2 linked regions of the Luteibacter rhizovicinus DSM 16549 genome follow. The main gene of each other region encodes a partner of the protein of the gene in region 2 in a complex. Links are inferred from orthologs where the notes say so. Each region holds a gene or a part of one and is shown on either strand. Other genes may lie near its edges.

Region 1 (6,985 bases), 4.1 Mb from region 2 along the record:
ACTGGATGACCGGCCCCACGACCGGCACGTTGCGAACCGTGCCGCCGTTCGACTCGACCGGAAGCTGGATGATGTTCTTGCCGTTGCTGCCGTCGACCACCTTCGGATTGCCGGCCATGACTTCCTCGACCGTCTCCAGCCACAGGCGACGACGCGTGACCTCGGGAGCGGCGCGGTATTCCTTCAGCAGCGCATTGAAGCGATCGACGTCACCGTTGGCACGGGCGATACGCTCGACGCGTTCGCCCTGCGCTTCGGCGGCGATGCGCGAGGCATCGCCGCGCGCCACGGGAACGACCTGGCTCTCGTAGGCGCGGGCCTTGTTCTCTTCGCTCTGCTTGTCTTCGCGGGCGGCGTTGACGTCGTCGAAGGCGTCCTTCACTTCTTTCGGTGGCGACACGTTCTGGAAGCTGACGCCCGTGACCAGGATGCCGGCGTCGTACTTGTCGAGCGTGGCCTGGAGGATGTCGCGTGTCTGCTGCTGCAGCGTTTCCTTGGCCGCGGGTGCGACGCCTGCGGCGGATGCCTGCGCCGGCGTCGGCGTGTCGACACCCGGCGTGGTCAGGATGTTGTCCATGATGTTGGCGCCGACGACGGAGCGGACAGCCGCTTCCGAGGCGTTCTTCATCGTGCCGTTCTCGATGTCGTTGTTCGAATACAGGAACTTGCGTGCGTCGGACACCTGGTACTGCACGTTGAAGTCGATCGCGATGATGTTTTCGTCGCGAGTGAGCATCGATACGTTGTCCGAGATCGAGCGGACCTGGGTCATCTCGACCTTGGTCACCGTCTCGACCGGGCTGGGCGCCTTCAGGTGGAAGCCGGGCGGGAGTACGCGCGAGAACTGGCCGAAGCGCAGCACCACGCCGACCTGCCGGGCGTCGATCACCGTATAGCTGCTGACCAGCAGCCAGGCCACGATGAAGACGAGCACGATGGCGAGTACGCCGCCGCTTCCCGCGCCGAACTTGCCGAAGCGAGCCTTCAGGCTTTTGAGCATGCCGTCGAGATCGGGCTTTTGCCCGCTCGACCGGTTGCGGTTCCAGGGATCCTTCTGGCCGTTACCGGGTTCGTTCCAAGCCATGAGCGACAGTCTCCTTGGGGGACCGGAGGGTGGGCGGCTGGCAAGCCTTCAGGTGAACCCGAACGACGGGGATGGACGGCGGGCGTGATACCCCGCCGCCCAGCCGAATGGGCACGCAAACGTTGTGAATTCTAGCAGACGGGTGCGGATCGGTGCTCGATCGCGACCGATCAGAACTCCGCGTGAGGGGGATCGATCAGGTCGCGGAGCGGCCTGCCGTGGACATCGTCGCCGATAAGCGGGGCCAGGACCGAGCGTGGGGCGTCGATATCCAGGTGCCAGCCATGCTCATCGATGGCCTCGCCGGCGATGGCGCCGGCCGCCTTCAGGCGAGCATGCAGACGCCCGGCCGTGAGAGGAAGCTCAAGACCCGCACGGATGCGGTCACCACCGAGCAACTCGCCCAGCGCGTCGCGCAACCCATCCAGGCCGGCGCCACTGGCTGCGGAAAGCCAGACCTGACGCGGTTTGCCGTCGTCGCCGCGATCGACGCGCGGTTCGGCGTCGATCAGGTCCACCTTGTTCATCACCGACAGCTGGGGTACATCGCCGGCGCCGATCTCCTCGAGCACCTCGTTGACCACCTTGCGGAGAATCTCGCGTTCCTCGTCGGCAGCGTCGCTGACGTGGATGAGCAGGTCGGCATCACGGGCCTCGGCCAGGGTGGCGCGGAACGCCGCGACCAGATCGTGCGGCAGCTCGCGGATGAAACCGACCGTGTCGGCGACGACCGCGGGACCACACGCCAGACCGTCGATCTTGCGCACCGTGGGATCCAGGGTTGCGAACAGCTGGTCGGCGACGTACACGCCGCCGGTGGTCAGCGCATTGAACAAGGTCGACTTGCCGGCGTTGGTATAGCCGACCAGGGCGACGCGGGGCACCGTGTTACGCAGGCGCGAGCGACGCTGCTGGTCGCGCTGGGTCTGCACCTTCTCCAGGCGCTTGCTCAGCATCTTCACGCGCTCGGCGAGCAGGCGGCGATCGGTCTCCAGCTGGGTTTCACCCGGGCCGCGGTTGCCGATGGCACCGCCGCGCTGGGCGTCCAGATGGGTCCAGCCACGAACCAGGCGCGTCGCAACGTGCTTGAGCTGGGCCAGCTCGACCTCGAGCTTGCCCTCATGGGAACGGGCCCGCTGGGCGAAAATGTCGAGAATCAGCCCGGCGCGGTCGACGACGCGCGTCCCCAGGTGCTTCTCGAGATTGCGCTCCTGCACCGGCGTCAGCTCGTGATCGACGAGAACCAGGTCGGCCTCGAGCGCGCGCACGGCTTCGGCGACCTCGTCGGCCTTGCCACTGCCGATATAGAAACGGGGATTGGGTGTCGCCACCCGGGCCGGAATACTGGCCAGGACTTCGGCGCCTGCCGAAGCGACCAGTTCGGCGAATTCCTCGCCACGGCGGATCGCGTCGCCTTCGCCACGCGAATGCGGCAGGACCAGCACGGCCCGCTCGCCTTTCTTTTGCCTATCGAACACTTAGGGGGATGACCTCATGAGAAGAAGGGGCGCGCGATGCCAAAGCATACGCGCACCCGTTCCTTTACATATGGGTTGCCGCCGGGGCCCCTCAACCCTCGGCGTCGCCCGCACCCGATTCCGGGTGATTCTCGTGGCCACCGACCCGCACATTGCGGCTCGGCACGACCGTCGAGATGGCGTGCTTGTAAACCATCTGGCTCACCTGATTGCGCAGCAGAACCACGAACTGGTCGAACGACTCGATCGTGCCCTGCAGCTTGATACCGTTCACCAGGTAAATGGCGACCGGCACGCGCTCACGGCGAAGCGCATTCAAAAACGGATCCTGCAACGACTGCCCTTTGGACATTTCTTCTTCTCCCCTACGCCTTTCGTACGGGTCCGGGTAAAAAAACGCCAAACGGCGCCCCAGCCCAAGTGTCTTGAATCTTAACTGCTTTTAAACGCCAGCAGGAAGCGCCGGACGTGACGACATCGGCATTCCCAGGAACGGGCCCAGCGCTTTGTCCACTTCCGGCAACGGATCCCCCCGGTCCGGGTCGAACGTGCGTGCGTCGAGCTCGCTTCGAAGCCAGGTGATCTGCCGCTTGGCGAGTTGCCGCGTTGCATAGATACCACGGTCGCGCAGGTTCGTGGCGTCGCCCTGCCCGTCGAGATACTCCCAGGCCTGCCGGTAGCCCACGGCGCGGATCGCCGGAAGGTCGGCATGCAAGTCGGCGCGGGCCTTGAGCGCCCTGACTTCATCGAGAAAGCCCTCGGCCAGCATGGTGTCGAAGCGGGTGGCGATCCGGGCGTGCAGCGCCTTGCGGTCGTCCGGCAACAGGGCGAGCTTGAGCACCCGCCAGGGCAGTCGATCGCCGGTTGCCTGCTTCTGCAGATCGGTCAGGCGTTGGCCGGTCAGCGCCATGACCTCGAGCGCGCGCTGGATGCGTTGGGCATCGCCCGGCCGAATTCGCTCACCGGCGACGGGGTCCATCGCCGCCATGCGTGTGTGCATCGATGCCCAACCGACGGTTGCCGCTTCCGCCCCCAGCCGCTCGCGGAAGACCGGATCGGCTTCCGGGAGGTCGGACAGGCCACGCTGGAGCGCCCGGAAGTACAGGCCCGTGCCGCCGACCAGGAGGGGAACCTTCCCCGCTTCCCTCACCCGGGCCATCGCGGCCAGCGCATCGCTGCGGAAATCCGCCGCCGAATAGGGCTGGGCCGGATCGCGGATATCGACCAGCTCGTGCGGATACCGCGCCAGCGTCGCGGCATCCGGTTTGGCCGAACCGATGTCGAGCCCACGATAGACCAGCGCCGAGTCGACGCTGATGAGCGCGACCGGATAGCGATCCGCCAGCGCGCAGGCGAGCGCCGTCTTACCCGACGCGGTCGGGCCCATCAGGAAGATGGCAAGGGGGCGGGTGTCGAGACTCATGCGCGGACCGCGATCAAACAAGCGCAAGGTTAGCCCATGTCACGCAGCAAGCGGTCAAGGAATAAGCAGCGCAACGCAAGTGCATGGTGGCAAAGGCGGGAACGCAGTTGTCCACAGGCTTATGCAAGGCCTGTCCACATCGCCTGTGGATATCGCGCAGGAGGATGTCGCGGTGTGGTCAGTAAGTAAGCAGCGCAACGCAAGTGCATGGCGACGAAGGCCGAATCCGACTTATGCACATGGTTATGCAGGCGGTATCCACATTCGCTGTGGATATCACGCGCGTGAGAATCAGGGACGGCTGACCTCGCACTTTTCGCATGCTGCGCTACGCTTCCGCAGACGACTGCTCACTTACTGACCATTGCAACGCAAGTGCTTGCCAGGCAAGCCGCTATCCGACTTATGCACATGCTTATGCAAGCCCTGTCCACACGTGCTGTGGATATCCCTTCGTCCGCGACCATGGAGTTCTTTCGATGACGACCGCGCAAGCGCAACCGACCGATCACACCGGCATCGAATCCACGGAACGCGAGAAGTTCTACGCCGACCTCAACCGTACTCGCGCCGAGGCCGAGAAGTTCTACGCGGAGATGAGGAAGCTCAACAGGGAATCATCCCGATCCTTCGATGAGACGATGAAGGTGCGCGCCGAGAGGGACAAGGCTGAAGCCGAAGCGAGAAAACTCGCCATGGACACAATGAAGACCCAGCTGGATATCCGCTGGTACACGCCCATCGTGAGCGGTTCCATCGCGCTAGCGTGGTTTAGCGCTGGCGGGGCATTCGTCACGGGACTGATAAAGTTGTTATCTGTTTGGGGCAAGTGATCAGCTCGTGGCTACTCACTGACCAAGGCAACGCAAGCCCTTGCCTGCGAAGGCGCGATCCGACTTATCCACACGGTTATGCAGGTCGTATCCACAATCCGTGTGGATAACGCCTGACACTCGGCCTGTCACTTACTTTGCAGGAACACCCAGTTCCTTGAGCAACGCCGGTGACGGATACACCTTGTCCATCAACCAACGCATGTAGCGCATGTCGACGTGGATCGCGCGCTTGTAGCGCGGGTCGTACATCCAGCTGGCGCTGACGGCTTCCCAGTTGCTGTCGAAGTTGAGACCGACCAGCTCACCCTTCGCATTGAGTACCGGCGAACCCGAGTTGCCACCCGTCGTATCCAGGTTGCTGAGGAAGTCGACCGGCATGGCACCCGTCTTCGGATCGGCGTAGCCCGTGAAGTCGCCCTTACGGATGGCGTCGAGCAGGGGCTTGGGTGCATCGAACGGAGCGACACCCGTGTTCTTCTCGACGATCCCCTGCACGGTGGTCAGCGGCGCATAGGTCACCGCGTCGCGCGCCTTCAACGGCGTGACCTTACCGTAGCTGACACGCAGGGTGGAGTTGGCGTCCGGATAGACCGCTTTGCCCTGCTTCTCCCGATAGGCGATCAGTGCCTGCATATAGGAGGGACGCAGGCGCAGGAGGTCGCCTTCACGCGCCTTGCGTTCGTCCTCGATGCGCAGCAGCGCGGGACGCAGGGTGCGAGCCGCGACCAGCAGGGCATCGTTGCTTTTCTCGATCTCGGCTGGCGTTGCCGCGAACAGGCGCGTGCGCTCGGGCTCGCCGCCGAATGCCGTCGCGCCATAGATGTGATCGAGCGCTTTGGCGAGATCGGCTGGCGTCCGACCGAACACCTTGTCGACTTCAGGCAGGCGTTGCCCTTCCGGCAGCTTCTGATAGCGCGTCATCAAGGACGTGACCAGGGCCTTTTCCACGCGCGCGTCATAACGACGCTGGATCTGCTTCAGCTGGCTCTGGATCAGTTCCTCGTCGCGCTTCTGGTAGCCGGACTCGCGCTCCGCGTCCGGCTTGGGACGTTCGACCGCGAGACGATCGATCGACAGCGCCCCACGCATCAGTTGGGTCTGGCTCGATAGCAAGCCGACGAGAAGGTCGCGCTCGCGCACGTCCTTGCCCTGCGCGATGAGCGCCATGGCCTGGTCGATCTGCGGCTTCAGCGTCTTCGCATCGGGCTGCGTCGCGAGCCATGCCAGCATGGCGGCCTCGTCCTCACGGCGAACCGTCACCGCGTCGCTGCGCTCGAGACCTTCGAGTTCGCCACTGAATCGCTTGATACCGTTCTTCAGGGTCTGCAACTGCGAGGCGTAGCGGATGCCGGCCTCCTTGTCGGCCTTGCCCTCGGCCTCGATCACGTCCTGCAAGGCTTTCAGCACAGCGACCGACGTCGGCAGGCGCCACTCGATCTGGTCGGCGAATTCGGCGGCCGTGCGGTGGCGGTAGGTGATACCCGGATAGCCGGCCAGCATGACGAAATCGCCCTCGGCGACACCTTCCGTGGAGATTTGAAGATGCGACGGCGGATGGTAGGGCACGTTGTCCGGTGAGAAGTCCGCCGGCTTGCCGTCCTTGCCGACGTAGGCACGCAGGATGGTGAAGTCGCCGGCGTGACGCGGCCAGACGAAATTATCGACCTCATCGCCATAGTTGCCGATCGCACGCGGCGGCGCGTAAACCAGGCGGATATCGCGCAGCTCGAGCTGGCGGACCAGGTAGAAGTCCCGCCCGTAGAACATGTTGGCGACACTGCACTTGATCCCGTCCTTCTCGCACGCGGCGACGAGGGCCTTGCTGGCGGCGTCCACCGCATCGAAATACGCCCTGCCCGTCTTGCCGCGGGCGCCGGCCAGCACCTGGTCGGTGACCTTGTCGAAGCCGACCGTGACGCGAAGGCGGTAGTCGGGGTTGGCCGGAAGCTCGCCCGCGCGGTCCGCGGCCACGTAGCCCTCGGTGATCAGGTCGCGGTCCGGCTTCGAGTTGTACTGGATGACGCCAAAGGCGACGTGGTGGTTGGTCACCACCAGGCCATCGGCCGAAACGAAGGAGCCGGTCCCGCCACCGATGCGGACCACGGCGTTCAGGGGTGCCCGGGTGAGGTCGGCAAGATCCTTCGGGTCGCCGCGAAAGCCCGCG
Region 2 (7,829 bases):
CGACACACGCACAGCGGTTCGGCCATGAAGGCGCTCGCAAGGTGATCTTCTCGCCCGATGCCGACACCACCGCCCTGCTCTCCAGCCACGCCACACGCCTCGACGGACGTCCGCTGCTTCGCCGTTCCCCGGCCTTGCTCGGACTGGGACGACGCATCGTCGACCAGCTTGCGCTGGGCGACGCCTTCGCCCAACTGTCTGCCCAGGGCCTGACCCTGGAGGCCCTCGCGCTCGCCGCGGCAGGGCTGGACCAGCGGACGTGTCAGGAGCCGGCCTGGCTTCGACGCGTGCGCGAGTTTCTGCATGACGACCCGGCCCAGGAAGTGACACTGGAACAGCTCGCGCGCATCGCGGAGCGCCACCCCGTCCATCTGGCGCGCACCTTCCGCACGGTCCACGAATGCACGATCGGCGACTACGTGCGCCGCCTGCGCGTCGAGCGTGCCGCGGCGCTCCTGCGCGCCACGCGACGTCCGCTGCTGGACATCGCCCTGGAATGCGGCTTCGCGGGCGCCGCGCAGTTTTCGCGTTCGTTCCGCGCGGTGCATGCGACCACACCGACCGCATGGCGACAGGCCGTGCGCTAAGCGGAGTCAACACGCGTTAATCCGGGTAAAGCAGACCACCATCCCGCTTGCTACGGTGGGGCCATGCAGACATCCCGCTGGCTCGCCGCCCTGATCCTCCTTCCCGGTCTCGCTCTCGCCGACGACTACCGCATCGATGCGACGGCGTACTTTCCGTCGCCCACCGCCGAGGCGACCGAACGAACGGCACTCGAAGTGGACATCGCCGCCCTCCCCGTGCTCGCGGCACCGTCACCACCCGACCTGCTCGCCTACCTGCGTCGCGCCGAGTCGCTGCTCGCCCGGGACCAGCGGCACGTCGCCTATCTGCACCTGCTTACGGCGCGCGACATCGACGACCACGCTGCGGCGGACGCGCATACCGCTGCGGGGTCCGACGCGGAAAACATCGTCATCAAGGTGCGCAATACATTGCGCGCGTTGGGTAAGACGGGCTTCGATGAGGCAGCCCGATCGGAACCGGGCTTGAATCACTATGCCTACGTGCTGGATCGCGCGGTCCGCGTCCTCCCGCATGAGTTACCTCCAGGCGAGCAGGCGATTCTGGACGATATCTCCGACCAGGGCAGCACGGCGTTGTGGAACACGTACCAGAAGACCCGCCGCGCGACGGTCTACGGCAGCGTGCACACGAGCGCCGGCGACCTCGATGCGGGCAAGGATGCGGATCGCCTGGGCACCGATCCGGATCGCCGCGTGAGGCAACAGGCGTGGCAGCAGAAGCAGGCAGCGAACGCGGCCCACGCCGAAACCTACGCCGCCCTGCTGGTCGGCATCGTGCGTCTCAACGACGCCACGGCGCATCGGCAGCATTTCGCCAATGGTCCCGAGGCTGCCTACTTTGCCCGTCAGTTCGATCGTGCGGATGTCGACGCCACGGCACACGCGGTGGAACAGCGTGCGTCGGTCCTGATGGACTATCAGCGACTGCGGGCCCGCCAGATCGGTCGCACGGCGAACATCGCGAACGTGCACAGCTGGGACATCACGCTGCCGCCGTCGGGTTTTACGCCTCCTATCTTCGACTACGCGCAGGTTCGCCGCATCGTTCCCGTCGCGCTCGCGCCGCTGGGTCGTGATTACGTGGCGCGTTTCACCGCCTTGCTGGATCCGTCCGCGCATCGCACGGACCTCGCCGGGGCACGCGGCAACCGGATTCAGGACGCGTTCTCGATCGCGGCCCCCGGTGTGCCGCCGGGGCTGTTCCTCGGGCAATGGAATGCGGATCTGAAGGGCGCGAGCGTCGTGGCACACGAAGGCGGTCATGCCCTGCACAGCGAGTTGATGAACGCACACGGGGTGTCGCCGTTCTACAACCACGGCCCCAGCTGGATGCACGAAGCCATCGCCATCCTCAACGAGATGCTGTTCTACGAATACCTCTACAAGCACGCGCCCGATGCGGCCACCCGGGCCTATTACCTGCAGGCGCAGCTCGATGAAATGACCTTCGAGATCTTCACGTCCGCCGAGGAGGCCCAGCTGGAAGAGGCCATCTACGACGGGGTGATCGCGGGCAAGATCCGTAACGCGGCCGACATCGATGCCCTTACCCTCGCCACGACCACCGGCTTCGAGATCTGGCCGGCCATCGATCCTGAACTGAAGCACGCCTGGATCGGCAAGCGGCTCATGTTCCAGGATCCGCTCTACCTCGCCAATTACCTCTACGCGGGGCTTCTGGCGACGAAGATGTTCGCCATGGCGACGAACGATCCCCGCGATTTCCAGAAGCGTTACGAGGCGATGATGGCCTCCGGCTTCGATGCGCCGCCGAAAGAGATCCTCGAGCGCTTCTTCGGTCGCGAGCTGACCCCCGCGGAACTGGTGGGCGCGGACATGGACGTGATCCAGGGCAAGACGGCTGCGCTGGCCAGGGTCTACGGCAACTGAAAGTGGCCTGTCGCCGGGGCGATGTCGCAAAAGGCCGGCCAATTCACACTTTGATGACGCCTGCGGCGGCGCGCCCGCTGTATCCTTCTCCCGGGCCGAATCAGGGACTTACGACGTGCACCGCCAGGAAACCGATAGCCTCACCATGGGTGACATCATTTTCGACGCCGTGGCCATGAACGAGGCCGCGGTGGCGGGCGATCTTGACGAAAGCCGTTTTCGCGCACGCCGCATCGCGTCCCTCGCCGCACCCGAAGGCTTCGACGGGATCGCCGAAGCCGCCTATCAACTCAGTCGCCTGCTCGGTCCGCCCGGCAGCGAGCCGCAGCCGGGTTACGGAGCGGCCATGGTGGCCATCTCCAACGAGATCGACCTGGTGTTCGGCGACGCCTGAGTCGTCGTGCCCGGCCTAACGGGCCGGACAGGTATCCCGACTGTTATCCGCGATGCCGGTAATCAGCCAGCGCCCATCGATGCGCACGAGGTTCACGGCATCGGTGCCGCAGTGCTTCACCTGCCCGTTGACCAGGAAGTCATACGGCGCCCATACGATGGCGATGTCGCCATCGATGCGGACCAGCGGATCGTAAATGCGCTCCTCGATGCGATCCTTCGCCGGCTTCATGTGGTCGGCAAACTCACCGAGCGTCATGCGCACCACCTTGCCCTTGCGCAGCAAGGCCACGCTGCCCTCGGGCTGCACCGTGGCGCGTATGGCGGCACTGTCGTATTTCGCCATGCCATCGAAGAAGGCCTGGACGGGTGCGAGCACGGCGCGTTCATCCGTATCGGCGGCTGACGAAGGCGTGGCCGTCGCCAGACCGAGGACGGTCATGGCGACGGTAGCGAGGGACCTTGCTTTCATGGGCGACCCTTGGCGTGGTGGTGGGAGCTCACGCTAGCGTACGCACTTTCGCCTCGCGCGCGAACTGCCTGGTCGCCGCGAGTTTGGCGAAGGCCTCGGCATCCGACGCCTTGACCACACCGGCGTCGGCTTCCAGTCCTGCCTTGGCAAAGAGCGCGCGCCCCCCGTCATCCAGGGCAAGCGCCTTCAGGTGACCGAAGGCATCGCGAACGAAGTCGATCGCGGCAGCTTCCTTCGTCAAGGCAGCGGCACCTTCCGTCGAAAGCAGGACGGCAACCGCATCGAAGTTGATGGATGGCGTGCCGGCCAGCTGCCCGTCGGCGACGAGTAGCTGGCCGCCGGCAAGCTTTGCCCCACCCACCTTGGGGGCAACGATCTTTACGGTCGCGCCCGCCGCTTCAACGGCCTTGCGCAGCTTCGCCACCGCGGCGCCATCGGAGCCGTCGTTGACGAGTATGCCAACGACCCGACCCTGCAGGGTCGCCTTCATCTTGCCGATGATCTGCAAGGCCGGGGATGGCTTCATCGGCACGACCGGCGCGGCCGCTTTCGGCGCCTTGGGCAAGGGCGACATGGCCAGCCCGGCGGCGACACGTTTCGCCAGATCCTCATCGACATGAAGCAGATGGCCGACGATCGCTTCGCGCACGTGCACCGCATCCACCTTCGACAGCTCGAAGACAAAGGCCGAGGCGATATGCGCCTGCTCGAAGGCCGTCTGGCTGGTGAAGAACAGGCGGGCCTGGCTGTAGTGATCGGCGAAGGTTTCGGCACGTACGCGTTCGCGCGTGCCCTCTTCGTGCACGGCCGCGCTACGGAATCCGCGAGCGGGGTCCTCACGCGGGGAGTCCGCCTGCAACGAACTTGGCTCGTAGGCGACGCGGCCCTTGGGGACCTGCGTCTGCATGTGGCCATCACGCTGCTGGTTGGCAAACGGGCACTTCGGCGCATTGATCGGGAGCTGATGGAAATTGGGCGAGCCCAGGCGCGACAGCTGCGTGTCGAGGTAAGAAAAGAGGCGACCCTGGAGCAAGGGATCGTTGCTGAAATCGATGCCGGGGACGAGATGCGAGGGACAGAAGGCGACCTGCTCGGTTTCGGCAAAGAAATTGTCCGGCCAGCGATCGAGCACCATCCGGCCGACGATCTTCAGCGGGATGAGTTCCTCCGGGATGAGCTTGGTGGAATCGAGGTGATCGAACGGGAACTTCGCTGCCTGTGCCTCGGTAAAGAGCTGCACGCCGAGTTCCCATTCGGGGAAGTTGCCTGCCTGGATCGCCTCGAACAAGTCGCGACGATGGAAATCCGGATCGGCACCGGCGAGTTTCACCGCCTCATCCCACACCGTCGACTGCAGGCCGAGCTTCGGCCGCCAGTGGAACTTCACGAAGGTCGATTTGCCCTTCGCGTTGAGCAGGCGGAACGTATGAATGCCAAAGCCTTCCATCATGCGCAGCGAGCGCGGGATGGTGCGATCGGACATGGCCCACTGGATCATGTGCATCGATTCGGGCGTGAGCGAAATGAAATCCCAGAACGTGTCGTGCGCGCTGGCTGCCTGCGGGAAACCACGATCTGGCTCCATCTTCACCGCATGGATCAGGTCGGGAAACTTGATCGCGTCCTGGATGAAGAACACCGGGATGTTGTTGCCGACCAGATCCCAGTTGCCCTCCTTCGTATAGAGCTTGACGGCGAAGCCGCGTACATCGCGCGGGGTATCGACCGAGCCCGAGCCACCGGCCACGGTGGAGAACCGCGTGAACAAGGGCGTGCGTTCACCGACCTCGGTCAGGACGCGAGCGGTGGTGTACTCGGCCAGGGAGGCGGTCAGCTCGAAGAAACCATGCGCCGCCGAGCCCCGCGCATGCACGATGCGCTCGGGAATGCGCTCGTGGTCGAAGTGAGTGATTTTCTCGCGGAGGATGAAGTCCTCGAGCAGCGTCGGGCCACGCGCATGGGCCTTCAGCGAATTCTGGTTGTCGCCGACCACCAGGCCCTGATTGGTCGTCAGCGGCACGTGGCCGTCGCCAGCCGTCTGGTGGAGCTCATCGCCCTGCCCACGTCGGTCTTTGGCAGCGGCAGCTTTCGGCGCGGCAACATTTGCCGCCGACGGGGATTTCTTGGCCATGGCACACCTCAGCTAGGTTGAACGCCGACGATGCACCATCTGCCGTCAAAGCGGCCTTCACCGGTGTGAACCGGCCTCGCCACGACGCATCAGAGCGTCATCACCACCTTACCGATGGCGCGGCGACTTTCGAGGAAGGCATGCGCCTTGGCGCCATCACGCAGCGGAAACGTGCCGGCGATCGTCGGCACGAGGGAACCCTTGCGAATGAGTTCGAAGAGCTCTGCGGCGCGGTGCCGGCGAACCTCGGCGCTCACAAGTACGTTCCACAGATCGCCACCGGTCAGGGTGAGCGAGCGGTCCATCAACAGGCGCGGATCGACCGGGTCCGGGTCACCCGCGGCCATGCCGTAGAAGACCACCGTGCCGCCCGTACGCGTCGCCGCCAGACTGTCGCCGAGCGTGCGGCCGACCGAGTCGTAGGTCACATGCACGCCAGCGCCTTCGGTCGCGTCCTGCACACGCTCGACGAGGTCGTCATAACCCATGACCATGTCCGCCCCCGCGCGTCGCGCAGCGTCGCGCTTGACGTCCGACGAAGCCACACCGATCACCAGGACGCCCTTCGCGCGCAGCATCTGCACGAGCAGCAGACCGACGCCGCCGGCCGCTGCGTGCACAAGGGCGACCTGCCCGGGCTGCGGCCGGGAGCTGTCGGTCACCAGGTACTGCGCGGTGAGCCCCTGGAGCAGGACCGCCGCTGCCGTCTCGGAGGAAATGTCGTCCGGCAAGGGAATCAGCTTGTCGATGTCGACGGCGACCAGCTCGGCGTTGGCGAACGGCATGTCCGCGAAGCCGACGCGGGAGCCCTGCGGGTACGGGCTGCCCGGCGAGGCCAAGACGCCGGCGCCTTCGTAGCCGAGGATCCACGGCGCCTGCCCCGAGAGATGGTAGGTACCGTTGCGCCGATACACGTCCGCGAAGTTCAGGCCCACGGCCTGCGTGCGGACCAGTACCTGCCCGGGACCGGGAACGGGATCGGCCATGCTGTCCCAGCGGAGGACGTCGGTGCCGCCGAAGCGGTCGAACAGGAGGGCTTGCATGGGCGGACCTGGGCCTGGTGGTGGGACGTGGGCCGTATGTTAGGGCAGATGTCGCCCCGCGCGCCCGGCCGGCGTATAACCCGTGGAACCCTTCCAACCGCCATGCCCGGGGACTCCATGAACAGCCATGCCTCTTTGCAGCACGCCAGGGGAAGCTTCAACGTCGAGGTGAAACCGCAGACGCCGGATAACCCCGCCGCCGAGGGATCCGGACTGGCACGCCTGTCCCTGCGGAAGCAGTTCCAGGGCGATCTCGAGGGCAGCGGACAGGGCGAGATGCTCGGCGCCGGCGATGGCAAGACCTCGGGTGGCTACGTGGCACTGGAAAAGATCAGCGGCACGCTGGCCGGGCACAAGGGCAGCTTCGTGATGATCCATCGCGCCCTGATGGTCGGCGGCGTTCCGACGGAATGGACCATCGATGTCGTTCCTGACTCCGGCACCGAGGATCTGAAGGGACTCAGCGGCTCGATGAAGATCGTCATCGCCGACGGTAAGCACCACTATGAGTTCACCTATTCGCTGGCCAACGGCTGATCCGCTTTGTGTGGGAGCCGCTTCAGCGGCGAAAAGCCAACGGTGCGGCGAAGCCGCACCGTTGAATCGCCGATAAATCGGCTCCCACATGTCTGTTATCAGGCCAGTGCTCCGGCGTATTTGCGACAGTGCTCGAGATAGCCGCCCTCATGGGCCTGGACCAGTTCGACCACGCTACGCCATAGCCACGACGGCGCGTCGATATTCTGCGGACGGTTACGTGCGAGTTCGCTGAGCCAGCTCTTGCGCTGCTCGCGACTCAACTGGGCGGCGTGCGCCCGGCCGACCACGTTGCCGAGATAGCGGGCGACCTCCATCGCATCGTCGGGGGCCATCTGCTCGAGATCGATCTTGAGATCCTGTGGACGCAGTTCTCGAACGAAGACGGTCTTGCCCTGGATGCGCGAGGCCATCATGCGCTGGCCGAGATTGGGGGCGAGATGGAGCGCACCTTCCTTCACACGGAGCGCGTTGTCCCGAGGCATGTCGGCCGTCGCGCTGCGCGGTGCGGCGGCGCGCAAGGCCTCCTTGATATCGACCAGGCATAGTTCCTTGCGACCGCTGACGCGTATCAGCAGCGCATAGCGCAGTCGTCCCAGCGAGCTACAGCCCTTCACCCAGTACTTCGCATCGACCAGTTCCACCCTGGCATCGTCCTCGCGGTGGACCAGCTGGGTGACCAGTTTCTGCATGCCGTCGCTCAAGGCGAGCGTCTCCAGCTCGGCGCGCTCTTCGTCGGTGACCGGCCAGAAGCGGCGGCCCAACGGAATGGT

Evidence for each region. Proteins that work in one complex are often made in the same cells at the same time.
Region 1: the proteins of BJI69_RS19195 (region 2) and hfq are in contact, whole or in part, in a crystal structure (PDB 3VU3), measured with the Escherichia coli proteins. The link is inferred for Luteibacter rhizovicinus DSM 16549 from one-to-one orthologs.

The regions. Positions count from the first base shown.
Region 1 is NZ_CP017480.1:75,513-82,497, forward strand. Bases 1,285-4,061 are described here. They hold hfq (RNA chaperone Hfq), read right to left. Parts: upstream 2,915-4,061; coding sequence 2,654-2,914; downstream 1,285-2,653. Other genes in these bases: hflX (ribosome rescue GTPase HflX), read right to left, coding at 1,285-2,562; miaA (tRNA (adenosine(37)-N6)-dimethylallyltransferase MiaA), read right to left, coding at 3,005-3,985. In the rest of the region: FtsH protease activity modulator HflK, read right to left, coding at 1-1,084; more of hflX, read right to left, coding at 1,255-1,284; BJI69_RS00430 (hypothetical protein), read left to right, coding at 4,465-4,818; BJI69_RS00435 (S46 family peptidase), read right to left, coding at 4,951-6,985. UniProt on the Escherichia coli protein: RNA chaperone that binds small regulatory RNA (sRNAs) and mRNAs to facilitate mRNA translational regulation in response to envelope stress, environmental stress and changes in metabolite concentrations.
Region 2 is NZ_CP017480.1:4,197,487-4,205,315, forward strand. The notes cover bases 2,926-5,855. They hold BJI69_RS19195 (catalase), read right to left. Parts: upstream 5,477-5,855; coding sequence 3,374-5,476; downstream 2,926-3,373. Other genes in these bases: BJI69_RS19190 (nuclear transport factor 2 family protein), read right to left, coding at 2,926-3,345; BJI69_RS19200 (quinone oxidoreductase family protein), read right to left, coding at 5,566-5,855. Outside these bases: BJI69_RS19175 (AraC family transcriptional regulator), read left to right, coding at 1-587; BJI69_RS19180 (M3 family metallopeptidase), read left to right, coding at 651-2,480; BJI69_RS19185 (hypothetical protein), read left to right, coding at 2,596-2,874; more of BJI69_RS19190, read right to left, coding at 2,890-2,925; more of BJI69_RS19200, read right to left, coding at 5,856-6,519; BJI69_RS19205 (DUF3224 domain-containing protein), read left to right, coding at 6,637-7,056; BJI69_RS19210 (DUF2252 family protein), read right to left, coding at 7,155-7,829.